DNA from 3 places in the Oceanobacillus sp. E9 genome. Region 3 is predicted to be linked to each of the others. Evidence: predicted binding sites of a transcription regulator. Region 3 holds the regulator's gene; each other region holds the start of a gene.
What was found. Region 3 encodes LexA, which represses DNA repair genes until DNA is damaged. Its sites were predicted from a motif close to CGAACATATGTTCG; they were not measured.
Positions count from the first base shown of each region.

Region 1: a site for LexA is predicted at 1,520-1,533, ahead of AQ616_RS11335 (YhjD family protein). Genes of this name have one in related genera too.
Region 2: a site for LexA is predicted at 2,454-2,467, ahead of uvrB (excinuclease ABC subunit UvrB). Genes of this name have one in related genera too.

Region 1 is NZ_LSNA01000007.1:349,499-353,807, reverse strand. Features, by position in the region: gene addB (helicase-exonuclease AddAB subunit AddB) at 1-23, opposite strand, end outside; gene lepB (signal peptidase I) at 115-657, opposite strand; gene AQ616_RS11340 (TVP38/TMEM64 family protein) at 730-1,368, opposite strand; gene AQ616_RS11335 (YhjD family protein) at 1,553-1,945, shown strand; gene AQ616_RS11330 (competence protein ComK) at 1,896-2,402, opposite strand; gene AQ616_RS11325 (fatty acid--CoA ligase family protein) at 2,556-4,103, opposite strand; gene AQ616_RS11320 (aminoglycoside phosphotransferase family protein) at 4,287-4,309, opposite strand, start outside.
Region 2 is NZ_LSNA01000006.1:468,342-472,650, forward strand. Features, by position in the region: gene AQ616_RS09140 (S41 family peptidase) at 1-640, shown strand, start outside; gene AQ616_RS09145 (PDZ domain-containing protein) at 1,053-2,243, shown strand; gene uvrB (excinuclease ABC subunit UvrB) at 2,523-4,309, shown strand, end outside.
Region 3 is NZ_LSNA01000005.1:650,388-654,696, forward strand. Features, by position in the region: gene AQ616_RS06950 (DUF896 domain-containing protein) at 1-229, opposite strand, end outside; gene AQ616_RS06955 (YneB family resolvase-like protein) at 315-953, opposite strand; gene lexA (transcriptional repressor LexA) at 1,238-1,861, shown strand; gene AQ616_RS06965 (hypothetical protein) at 2,018-2,278, shown strand; gene AQ616_RS06970 (manganese catalase) at 2,623-3,453, shown strand; gene AQ616_RS20045 (peptidoglycan DD-metalloendopeptidase family protein) at 3,544-4,309, opposite strand, start outside.

The DNA of each region.
Region 1 (4,309 bases), on a different contig from region 3:
CCTAGTATGAACCGCATTCCCATATATTAACCCTCCTAAATTTCCATAACTAAAATAGAGCTCCTATCTATTTTATCAAAGATAGAAGCTCGGTCCTAATCGAAAAACTTTTTATTATTTATTTACTTTCTCTGTCAATGGCCAATACGTTATATCAACCTTTCCTACAATTTGATCATTGGATATAAATCCGAACGATCGACTATCTAGGCTATCTTGTCGATTGTCTCCTAGTACAAATAAATTCCCCTTAGGAACTTCAATTTCTCCAGTAATTTGTTGGAGCGTAAAATCATTAGTAAATTTTTCAACCGAACTTGCTTCCTTATAAGATTCTAAAAATCTTTCTTCAATAAATTCTCCATTAATATAAAGCTTATCATGTTTATACTCCACCCTATCTCCAGGTATTCCAATAACACGTTTAACATAGTCTTCCTCTTTAGAAGCCCGAAAAACAATAACATCAAATCGATTTACATCCGATAATTCATATACAAATTTATTCACCATCAATAAATTTCCGTCAAATAGTGTAGGTTCCATCGACTTCCCATCTACAACATAATTGGCAAATAGAGTTGTTCTTAAAATAACTGCAATCCCAACCAAGAGAAGTAAAAGTAACAATACTCTTCGAATATTGAATTTTTTCACGTTGTTTCATCCTTCATCGAGTAATTATTATACATAATACCCTTGAAGGAAGTTTTTAACCCTTTTCGTGATTCACATATTATTTTTAGCTGATTTTTTTTGCAATCGTTTTTCTAAGTATTTACCAAACATCCAAAAAATCACTATGCCTATACCTACAATTATTGTTCTTACTGGATTTTGAGCAAATTCCATTATACTCGAGCCGACATATGAAATGGAGAATATCATTACCGTTTTACCTAAGCAGACAGCTAATATAAATTGATATATGTTAATCTTCGACAATCCTGCCACAACATTAATTATGGACGAAGGAGAAAAAGGGAAACACAGCAATATAAATAGCGGACCAAATCCATGTCTATCTACCCATTGAGTAATTTTTTTCACTTGATTATTCTTTCTAATTTTTTGTAGTAAACGTGTATTAGAGAGCTTTCTTATAAGTAAAAATACAACAACTGCTCCAACAGTTGCGCCAATCCATGAATACAGAAAGCCTTGAAATAATCCATAAGCAGCAGCATTACCAAGAACAAATACGATTAACGGTAAAAAAGGTAAGAAAGCTTCTAGGAACGGTAATAAAATCCCTGGTAACGGTCCTAGTCCTTCATACTGATTTAAGAGCTGGGAAATAAATTCTTCCCAACCTTCTTCTCTAATAAAACTTCTCCAATTCGATAGAGAAACACTCATGACATACATCCACGTAAGCTCCTATCATTAGACAACATTCTTTTAAAATTATTATATGGTATTAGATTGTATTTTAAAAGAAAAAGCTAATTAATTCCAATAATGAATCGTCACTCTAATTGGTAGATATTTTTTCATCTATAACATATAATAAAATATACGAACATACGATCTGTATAAGAGGTGTGAGTGCATGCGTTATATCAATGAGGAAAATACTAAAATAGCTTCAAGGTATTTATTTATATCCATGGCGATTATTATAATTCGTCAAGATATAAAATATCATGATGAAGGACCATATAAAATCAAGGAGATATATCTTCAGATGTTATCAGAAATGGAGAGGGAAGCTGTCCGAGAACGTAAACAGATCATTCGCAGAATGAGAATAAATCAATTATCGGTTATTCCACTAACAAAAGATGATTCTTTTTCAAACTTTTTATTTATATGCCAAGGAAAAGAAGAAAAGAAAAGTTATTTCAACCCAGCTATTCGTAAAAAAGTTGAAAAAGTGCTAAAGGAGTTGATGTTTAAGAGTCTTTATCGTCTTCAGAACGAAGAGGCTTCCTCCAACGTTTAATTCGATCGTCTAAAAGAAATCTTATTTGAGCAGTACGTTGTAGTTGATTGATTAAAGAACCATGGGAGATATCAAGTGAAATTTTTGAGCCATTTTTAAACAATACACTGGTAGTCCCTTCATCTCCTCTACGTACTTCTTTAATATGACTATGTGCAATCCAAGAACAGTTCGCATTACTAGGAGACTTAGTTGGAAAGAAATACATTCCACTTGCTGGATCAATTGTAATTGGTGCTTTATGTGTTATTCCGCTAATTTCTCTAGTCCCCTCCTGACGTCCTTTCAAACTAGCACCAAAATACTTGCAAGCATAATCAATGACATTGGTAGGTTTCGCTTCCAAAACATATTCCATTTCCTCTTCCAATACTTTCGCAATGTACCTTCCATTTTCATCTTGCTCTGATACAATCGCCAACGTAAATGGCGTTATTTCTAAAAATTCCTTTTTCATTGTTTACCTCCTTTACCAATTAGTGTGACTTAATACCTAATATAACATATTATTAGTTAAAATGATATATTTTTACATAATTTTTTGAATAAATAGTTAAAAAAGAAACGAAGTTGATAATAAACGACAATTTCAACTTCGTTAGGAACCATACTATGAATTTGTAACTTGTTCTTTAAGACTCTTTCGTAAAATTTTCCCTGTCGTATTTTTCGGAAGCTCATCAAGAAAATAAATCGATTGAGGAACTTTATATTTGGCTAAATGTTGTTTACTAAACTCAATTAAATCTATTTCTTTCACATCCGGATTATCAACAACAACATACGCAATAACTGCCTCACCTGTTTGAGGGTCTGGAACTCCAATGACAGCAACTTCCACAACAGAAGGATTAGAATAAAAGACTTCTTCTACTTCCCTAGGATAAACATTATAACCACCAACTAAAATCATATCTTTTTTACGATCAACAATATAAAAATATCCGTCTTCATCCATTCTTGCCATATCTCCTGTATAGAGCCAACCATCACGTATTGTTGCAGCTGTTTCGTCTACCATTTTATAATAACCTTTCATCACATTTGGCCCTTGAACTACTAATTCACCTACTTCACCTGGTGGTAATTCATTACCCGTTTCATCAACCACTTTATTTATAACATTTACAATATTTTGGCCGATTGAACCTGCTTTTCTCGGACGATCTAAAGGATTAAAAGACGTTACAGGAGCAGCTTCAGATAACCCATAGCCTTCAGAAACCTTTACATTAAAAGCTTGCTCAAATGATTCTAGTAAAGATACCGGCATAGCTGCACCTCCAGAAATACATAAACGTAAAGAGGAAAAACTATCCACATTATCTTTTGCACTTTGTAGTAAATAATTATACATCGTTGGAACGCCTGCAAATACTGTTGCTTGATAGTCACTAGCTACACGGAATACTTCTGTTGGCGAGAACTGAGGTAAAATAATGATTGTCCCTCCATTTAACAGCGGTGCATTTAATGATACAGTCAAGCAAAAAACATGAAACATTGGCAAGGCAGCAATTACCCGGTCATCTTGACTAATATGTAAATAATTAGCGACATCTTGTGCGTTAGAGTATAGGTTTTTATGCGTAAGCATTGCCCCTTTTGGTTTTCCGGTTGTACCTGAGGTATACAAGATAACAGCTAAATCTTCTTCAACTAATTTTGGACCAGTGAAAGGCAATTGACCATTAGCAATTACTTCTTGAAAACGTAATATACTTGTTGATAATTGTTCTTTTTTAATAGATCCTGGAACTTCTTTTCCACTTTCACAATTAACAAAATATTCTAGAGTAGATAGATCATCAACAATTGGAATAAATTTATCCATAAGAATATCCATTGTAATAATTCCTTTTACATCACCATCTTTTAACATATAAGCCATTTCACTAGGTGTATATAAAGGATTCATTGGAATTACAGTTAATCCTAATCTCAATGCCCCATGCAATCCTATGACGTAATATGGACTATTCCCTAATACTAATGCGATATGATCGCCTTGTCTGAATCCTAATTTTTGGAGACCATCTGCAAACTTTTGAACCATGCCCTCTAACTCACCATAGGTTGTTTTCTTATCTGCAAAAATATATGCAGTTTTTGTTGGATTTTCCCTAGCAGTTAGTGCCAACTTATCTGTAATATTCAATCTTATCTCTCCTTCCTATTATGAATGAATATTCATTCATTTATGGGTGAAAAAATAGAATTACGCTATCGTAAGTTCTTTTTTTTTGGTTATTTTAAAATAATTATAAATTATACGAATTTAATTTTCAATAGAAAGCGCTAACATTTTAGTAAAAGTCGTTCATATATCTCTATACAACTATTACAGCTCAAATTCTGTCACTA
Region 2 (4,309 bases), on a different contig from region 3:
TTTAGTGCCAAAAGATCTCCCGATTCTACAAATTGAGGATGGAGAAGGGCAAGTTGAGGAAGTTTATTCTGAATTAGAAGCGAAAAAAGATTATCCAATTAGTGTTCTGATTGATGAAGGAAGTGCGTCAGCTTCTGAGATTCTTGCGGTTGCAATGAAGGATCTTGGATATGATATTGTTGGTGAATCAAGCTATGGTAAAGGTACAGTTCAACAAGCCGTGCCAATGGGAGATGGAAGTTCTATTAAGTTAACAACGTTAAAATGGCTTTCACCTAAAGGTGAATGGATAAATGAAGAAGGAGTAGAGCCTACTATTGAAGAAAAACAACCAGAATATTACTATTCTATTCCAATTCAAGTAGAAGAACCATTTTCTATGGATGAGACTAGTGAGGAAATTGCTAATATGCAAGTAATGCTTTCTGGATTAGGTTATGATACTGGACGCACCGATGGATATTTTGATGACCAGACAGAGAAAGCAGTGAAAGATTTTCAAGCAGATAATGATTTAGAAGCTACTGGGGAAGTAGATACCGAAACAGGAGGCTTAATTGAATCACAACTCGTTGAAAAAATAAGAAACGGTGAAGATGATCAACAACTGGATACATCATTAGAAGAATTGTATCAATAAACAGAGATTTTCATCAGTAAAAGATTTAAGTCTTTGAGTGAAGTAAACATACAACTACTCACTCTGATAGATTCTTAGGATAAAGAGGTTGGGACATAATAAAAAGTATTTATCTAGAGACGGATGATAAGTAGAATGAGCGTAAGACATATTTCGATAGTTCTTTGGGAAGAAAGTCAAAGGGTAGTCCCTGATGCATGAGAAATCCAAGGCGCCCATTAGTCTCCTACGAGAACACGAGTATATTTCTGAAGCGGGTAATTAAAAGCGATTCATTCGGATTTATCTTTTGAGTAAATACTTGTCCCAATCTCTTTTCCTATTTCTTTTACAAAAAAGCAGGAAAAACGATAGAAGAATCGAATATTTTTATATAGACATTTTGATTAGGCATAGTAAAGTAGGTGACAGAATGGTTGAGTCTTGGTTGTTAGAAGGAGCGAAAGCAGTCGGCAGATTTTTTCTAAATCCGACATTGTATTGGTTTATGTTTATTTTGACAGTAGCTAGTTATTTCCGCATAAAAAGGGAGAGACAGGACTTTGGAATAAAAGTATACCAGAAATTTATCGAGTGGAAGGGAACGTTCGTTGTTTCTTTAATCACAGGATTAGTTCTATCAGTAATTGCAGTTGGCACAGGTATGGTATTTTCTTATGAGGTATTAGTATTATTAGCAATAGTTACAATTATACTTAGTATTAGTACAAAATTCACACTATTGTCACCCAGTTATATTATTGGATTGACATTTTTACTGTTATTAGTTATTCCCCCTCTATTAGAAATGCAAAGTCAGGTTAATTATAATTTTGATTATGGGTTAAGTTTTAAATCATTAGCAGTAATAGGTGCTTTGCTACTAATTGTAGAATCGATCATAATCCAACGAATTCAAAAACAATCAACATTTCCGCGGATTTCCCTTAGTGACAGGGGAATATGGGTAGGCCAACATCAAGTAAAAAGATTAGCTTTGATTCCGCTACTTGTATTAGTTCCAGAAGGACTTATTACTTCTTTTGCACCCTGGTGGCCTTATTTATCTATTGGTGAAACATCACTAGGACTAGCTTTTGTTCCCTTTATAATTGGATTTGATTATACTGCAAAAGGTCATTATCATTTGGATGCGATAAAGAAAGTTTCAAAAGCTAATTATATGTTAGCTATTGTTATATTAATGGTTGCTGTAGCAGGTATATTTGTGCCTTATTTATCACTGACTTCAGTCATTTTAGCTATTATAGGTAAAGAATATTTAAATTATCGCTATAGAGAGGGAGATAGACTTCGTCGTCCTTATTATCAGCCACATGATCAAGGACTACGTGTGGTGGGGGTTTTACCTAACAGTCCAGCAAATAGACTTGAAATATCTCCTGGTGAATCTATCTATCGGGTAAACGGCCGAAAGGTAACAAATAGTCAGAGTTTTTATGAAGCACTTCAAGGTAATGGTGCATTTATTAAACTAGAAATTATTGATTATCATAAAGAAATTAGACTTGTTCAAGGATCTCTATATGAAGGAGAGCATCATGCTTTAGGGTTATTATTTCCTAAGGAACCTTTTAAACAGAAACAAAAGCAAACTGGCTAACTGAGGAAAGTAGAGCAATAAAAATATGACTAGTATGACGAACAATAATTGGAAGGTATATGTAAATATATCTGAAGTATTGTTCGTTTTAATTTTATATAACAATACACTTCCTTGTTCAAGCTTAAGAATTCATACAACTCAATTGGTATGATATGATTTCCATTATGCTTAAATGGGTAGAATAAAAGATAAGATAATATAAAAAAACGAATACTTGTTCGTTTTTTTATAAAGAGATATAATAGATATTAGCTCGAAAAGAACGGAGGCATTGTTGTGAAGGAGAAATTTGAATTAGTATCTGCTTATGACCCAGCTGGTGATCAACCAAATGCTATAAAAGAGATAACGGAAAAAGTACTGGCTGGTCAACGTCATCAAACATTGCTTGGTGCTACAGGTACTGGGAAGACATTTACCATGTCCAATGTTGTAAAAGAGATAAACCGTCCGACACTAGTAATTGCGCATAACAAAACATTAGCTGGACAGTTGTACAGTGAGTTTAAAGAGTTTTTTCCAAATAATGCTGTAGAATACTTTGTTAGCTACTATGATTATTATCAGCCAGAGGCATATGTACCGTCTACAGATACATTTATTGAAAAAGATGCGAGTATCAATGATGAAATTGATAAATTACGACATTCTGCAACGTCTGCATTATTTGAAAGAGAAGATGTATTAATTGTAGCAAGTGTTTCTTGTATTTACGGTTTAGGTAATCCGGAAGAATATAAAAGTCAAGTGTTGTCATTAAGGATGGGAATGGAGAAAGATCGTGACCAATTACTTCGTGATTTAGTAGAAGTTCAATATGCGAGAAATGATATTAATTTCCAACGGGGTACATTTCGAGTTCGCGGTGATTCAGTCGAGATCATTCCAGCTTCTCATGAAGAGTATTGTATTCGTGTAGAATTCTTTGGTGATGAAATTGATCGTATACGTGAAGTTGATGCGCTAACCGGTGAAATAATCGGTGATCGAGAACATGTAGCTATTTTTCCAGCTTCTCACTTTGTTACGAGAGAAGAAAAAATGAAAATCGCTATTCAAAATATAGAAAAAGAACTTGAAGAACAACTAAAAGAAATGCGTGATAAAGGAAAATTATTAGAAGCACAACGATTAGAGCAACGAACCAATTATGATTTAGAAATGATGCGAGAAATGGGGTTCTGTTCAGGAATTGAGAATTATTCACGTCACCTAACACTCCGTGGACCTGGAGCGATTCCATATACATTATTGGATTTCTTTCCAGAGGATTTCTTAGTAATTATTGATGAATCGCACGTAACTCTTCCACAGATTCGTGGAATGTTCAATGGGGATCAAGCGCGTAAACAAGTGCTTGTAGATCATGGTTTTCGATTACCGTCTGCGATGGATAATCGCCCACTTCGATTTCAAGAGTTTGAAGATAAAACAAAACAGTTGGTTTATGTGTCTGCGACTCCTGGACCATATGAACTTGAACATACTCCTGAAATGACAGAACAAATTATTCGACCTACAGGATTATTAGATCCAGTAGTTGAGGTGCGTCCAATTGAAGGTCAAATTGATGATCTTATAGAGGAAATACGGATCCGAATGGAAAAAAATGAACGTGTATTAATCACGACATTAACAAAGAAAATGTCGGAGGATTTAACCGATTATTTAAAAGAAATAGGTATGAAAGTTGCTTACTTGCACTCCGAGATTAAAACATTAGAACGTATAGAAGTAATACGTGATTTACGAGTCGGGAAATTTGATGTTTTAGTAGGTATTAATTTGTTAAGAGAAGGACTAGATATACCTGAAGTTTCTCTTGTTACCATCTTAGATGCTGATAAAGAAGGATTTTTACGTTCAGAACGATCTCTGATTCAAACCATGGGTCGTGCTGCACGTAATGAAAATGGAAAAGTAATTATGTATGCTGACAAAATAACGGACTCAATGAAAAAAGCAATTGATGAGACAAATCGACGTCGAGCAATACAAACAGAATATAATGAACAACATGGCATTACTCCTAAAACGATTCGAAAAGATGTTCGAGATGTTAT
Region 3 (4,309 bases):
GTTTTTTGTTTCGGTCTTGGTAATCACGAAGCTTCTGGGGAGTAACGTCATTACCTTTTGGATCAATAACTGTCATTGTACTTAATTGGTTCTTAAAAGAGCTACGTACATTCTTTAAATACTCTTCACGAAGCTTCTTTTGTTCTGCTTTTTCTTCTGTTGTTAATCCTTCTTCTTTAGATTTTTTAGACAGAAAATTAATTCTCTCTAATTTATCTTTAGATAACATAGTGTCAACCTCCCCACTATTAAAAATGACAAAAAGACAGGATTTCATATCCTGCCTCTTATCGTACTCTACCTCGAATCCAGATTCAAGTATTTTGATATTCTTGATATCTACGGTGTACAGTAGCTTTTGAAACGTTATAATCTAAACCATTGAGCACCTTTGTAATTTCATTAAATGTTAACCCATTCTGCCGCAATCGAACAATTTCTTCAATGGGCACTTCCGTTCGATCTCTACCAGGAGACTGATTAATTTGTTTTAAATTTTTTTCAGGTCGATATCCTTCACGTACTGCTCTTCGCATTCCTCTTCTTATTTTCATATTTTGAATTTTTCTCTGATATTCTTCTACAATTCCAACAATTTGTAATACCATCGAATCGGCTTCATTCAGTACCAATTCACCTTCGTGAGCTACAGTATATATAGGGATATTTAGCTTAGCTAATTGATGAAAAAGTGCAATTTTTGTATTCCCTCTACCTAAACGAGTTTCATCTTGAATACATAAACAATCCGCTTCTTTACTTGAAAAATATTCGAGAAGTTGAAAGAGTCCTTCTCGTTCGATATCGTACCCGCTTGCCTGCTCTTCAATACAATCAATAACCGTAAAGTTTAGCTTGTTTGCTAATGATTGCAATTCCTCCCGTTGGCGTATAAGGGAAGACTCTTGTGTATGTTTATCCGTGCTGACTCGACAATATACTACTGCTTTCAATCCTAACTTCCTCCTGTTTAATTAACCGCTCGTTACCATAGAGAAATATAAAAAAGCGAGCGCTAAAGCAAATGCTATCACATAGAATGCATCGGTTCTAGTAATTTTCTTCAGCATAATTAAAAGCTCCTTTCATCCGTTTATCGAACAATTGTTCCTATTTGATTCAAAGTATATACCGAACATATGATCTTGTCAATAAAAATTAGAACGAGTGTTTGCTTATTTAATAGTAAAATGATAAACTATCATTAATAAAAACCTATGCTAGAGGTGAACGTTTGATGACGAAACTATCAAAAAGACAACAAATGATTTTTGACTTTATTAAAAGCGAAGTAAAGTTAAAAGGATATCCACCATCAGTTCGAGAAATTGCTGTAGCAGTTGGACTCGCTTCCAGCTCAACTGTTCACGGGCATTTAGAAAGGTTAGAAAACAAAGGATACATACGAAGAGATCCTACTAAGCCAAGAGCAATTGAAATTATTGATCCAGAAATGGAACAACAGCTTCCAAAAGACGAAGCACGTTATGCACCTGTAATTGGTAAAGTTACTGCAGGGATACCAATTACAGCGGTTGAAAATATCGAAGAATTTGTTCCAATTCCAAGTTCGAGTGCCGGTCCAGACGATAATGTATTTGTACTTATAATTGATGGTGAAAGTATGATTGAGGCAGGCATTTTAGATGGAGACATGGTAATTGTTAAACAACAAAACACAGCATTAAATGGAGAGATTGTTGTAGCAATGACTGAGGAAAATGAAGCAACAGTAAAACGATTTTTTAAAGAAGAAAAACGTATACGACTACAACCGGAAAACGCTACAATGGAACCTTTATTTTATGAGAATGTAACAGTTCTTGGAAAAGTGATTGGTCTATATCGAAATATTTTCTAATAAAAAGAGTTTGGCTTTCTATAGCTAAACTCTTTTTATATCGATAGAATTTATCTGTCTGCATAGTTTGTACATAAATCTAGAATTACACTAATATTATAATATTAAGAAATGAACTAATATTATAATATTAAGAAATGAAAGGAGAGAAATGAAATGTCAGATAAATTCTATCAACGACGAAGTTTTTATATTCCAACTGCCCTTATAGCAATGGTTCTAGGGATATATTATCTAACTAAGTATGTAGATTTTTTAACATTACCTTTCTTATGTATAATCTTAATCATCGTTACTACGTTAGAAGTAATCGAAACTAAAAAAATTAAGTCAAAAGAAAATATTCTAAAATTAGGATCTGCCGGATTATTAATCGCTTTGGCTACATGGTACCAAATCACCGTATTCATTCTATGAATTTATTAAATAACTAATAATATAAGTAAGTTAGATTACTGTAATAACTATATAAAAACTATTTTTAATTACCGCAAGTTATTAATATCTCCCTCTAAAAATCAGAAACAATGGTAATAAAACACATTTAGCTCAGTAATTCTATTTTATAATTCCCACACTAAACGTCTAGTAAACTGGACTACCGGTATCAACATTCAAATTATTTTCAAAGAGATATTTTAATCTTATACAACTTCTCCTTATACTTAAAATTTATTGTGTAACAATGTGTTTAGTATAGAATATTAGACTTTTTATCTGCATATACTTAATTGTTTATTATATGGAGGGAGGAATAAGCATTGTTTTATCATTTTAAAGAATTGCAATTCGAGGCAAAACCAAGTAGGCCTGATCCCGTATTTGCTAGAAAATTACAAGAGGTACTTGGTGGACAGTATGGAGAAATTAGTGTAATGATGCAATATTTATTCCAGGGATTTAACAGTAGAGCAGAGCCTAAATATCGTGATTTGTTATTTGATATTGGAACAGAAGAAATTGGTCATGTAGAAATGTTAGCTACAATGATAGCTAGGTTATTAAACGATGCACCATTTGAGACGCAGCAGAATGCTTATGACACAGATCCTGCTCTAGCAGCTATATTAGGGGGTTCTAACCCACAACATGCGATTGTTAGTGGACTTGGAGCAATGCCAGCAGATAGCAATGGAAATCGATGGACTGCAAATTTCATCATTTCCAGCGGGAATTTATTAGCGGACTTTCGTGCTAACCTTACTGCGGAGTCACAAGGAAGATTACAAGTCACTCGCTTATATAATATGACCGATGATCCAGGTGTAAGAGATATGTTATCTTTTCTTATTGCAAGAGATACATATCATCAAAATCAGTGGTTTGCTGCGATACGAGAGCTCGAAGAACGTGAGAATGATATCGTGGTTCCTTCAACTTTCCCTAGATCAAAAGAATTTCAAGAAGTATCATATACACTATTTAATTTCTCAGAAGGCGAAGAAAGTAAAAAAGGTAGGTGGGCACATGGCCCAAGTTTTGATGGAAGAGGAGAATATAAATATGTAAGTGAACCCGTTTTTTGGGGAAGTGCACCTAAATTACCACCAGCTCCTCCACTATATTACAATACACCCCCATCTAAAATGTAGAAAACCCCTACTTAAAATAAATTACATGTAATTAATAAACATCAAAGTTAATATTCACCAAACTTTGATGTTTATTAATACAATTTAGACTTATAAAAATAATTTCTCCCAAGTAACTTTTCCTGCTTTCCCATCAATGAGGATACTTTCCTTTTGTTGAAAAGATTTCACTGCATTATTTGTATTAGTACCAAAAATACCATCTAATCCTTTTGGATTCTCTCCCTTAATATAAAGCATCGCTTGAAGTATCCAGGTAATATTTCCTTTAGCGCCACTTGCTATTGTAACTGTAGCGGCTTTTGTTTTTTGCCCCCATATACCATCAACATTTAGTTTTGCATTGAATTGTTTATTTAATTCTATTTGATATCCTTTGATTGCTGCTTTAATTGTTAACGGACCTGATATACCGTCTATGGATAAACCTGTTTGATATTTAGTATTTAACCCAGACTGAATATCCTGAATAATATGCTTGTTATCCCGATAGTTTTGTAAATATTTCGTAGGATCTAAACAGTTATTCGTCCTATCTGAGGTCCAGCCGTATGGAGGTTGAGTCTCAGCTTTTTTACGCACTTCATAGTGCAAATGAGAACCAGTTGTCTTTCCTGTATCCCCTTGTTCTCCTATTACTTGCCCTTTCTTTACATATTGACCACGCTGTACGGATACACTATCCAAATGAGCATATAATTGCCCTCGGTTATTTTTATCCTGAAGAAGTACTACTTTTCCAAAACCGCCTAAACCAGTTCCAGTTCTACCCATACCAGCAAAAATAACTTCCCCATCTGTAAATGCTTGAATACTTGCTTTATGATACTTAACTAAGTCTATCCCTGTATGAAAA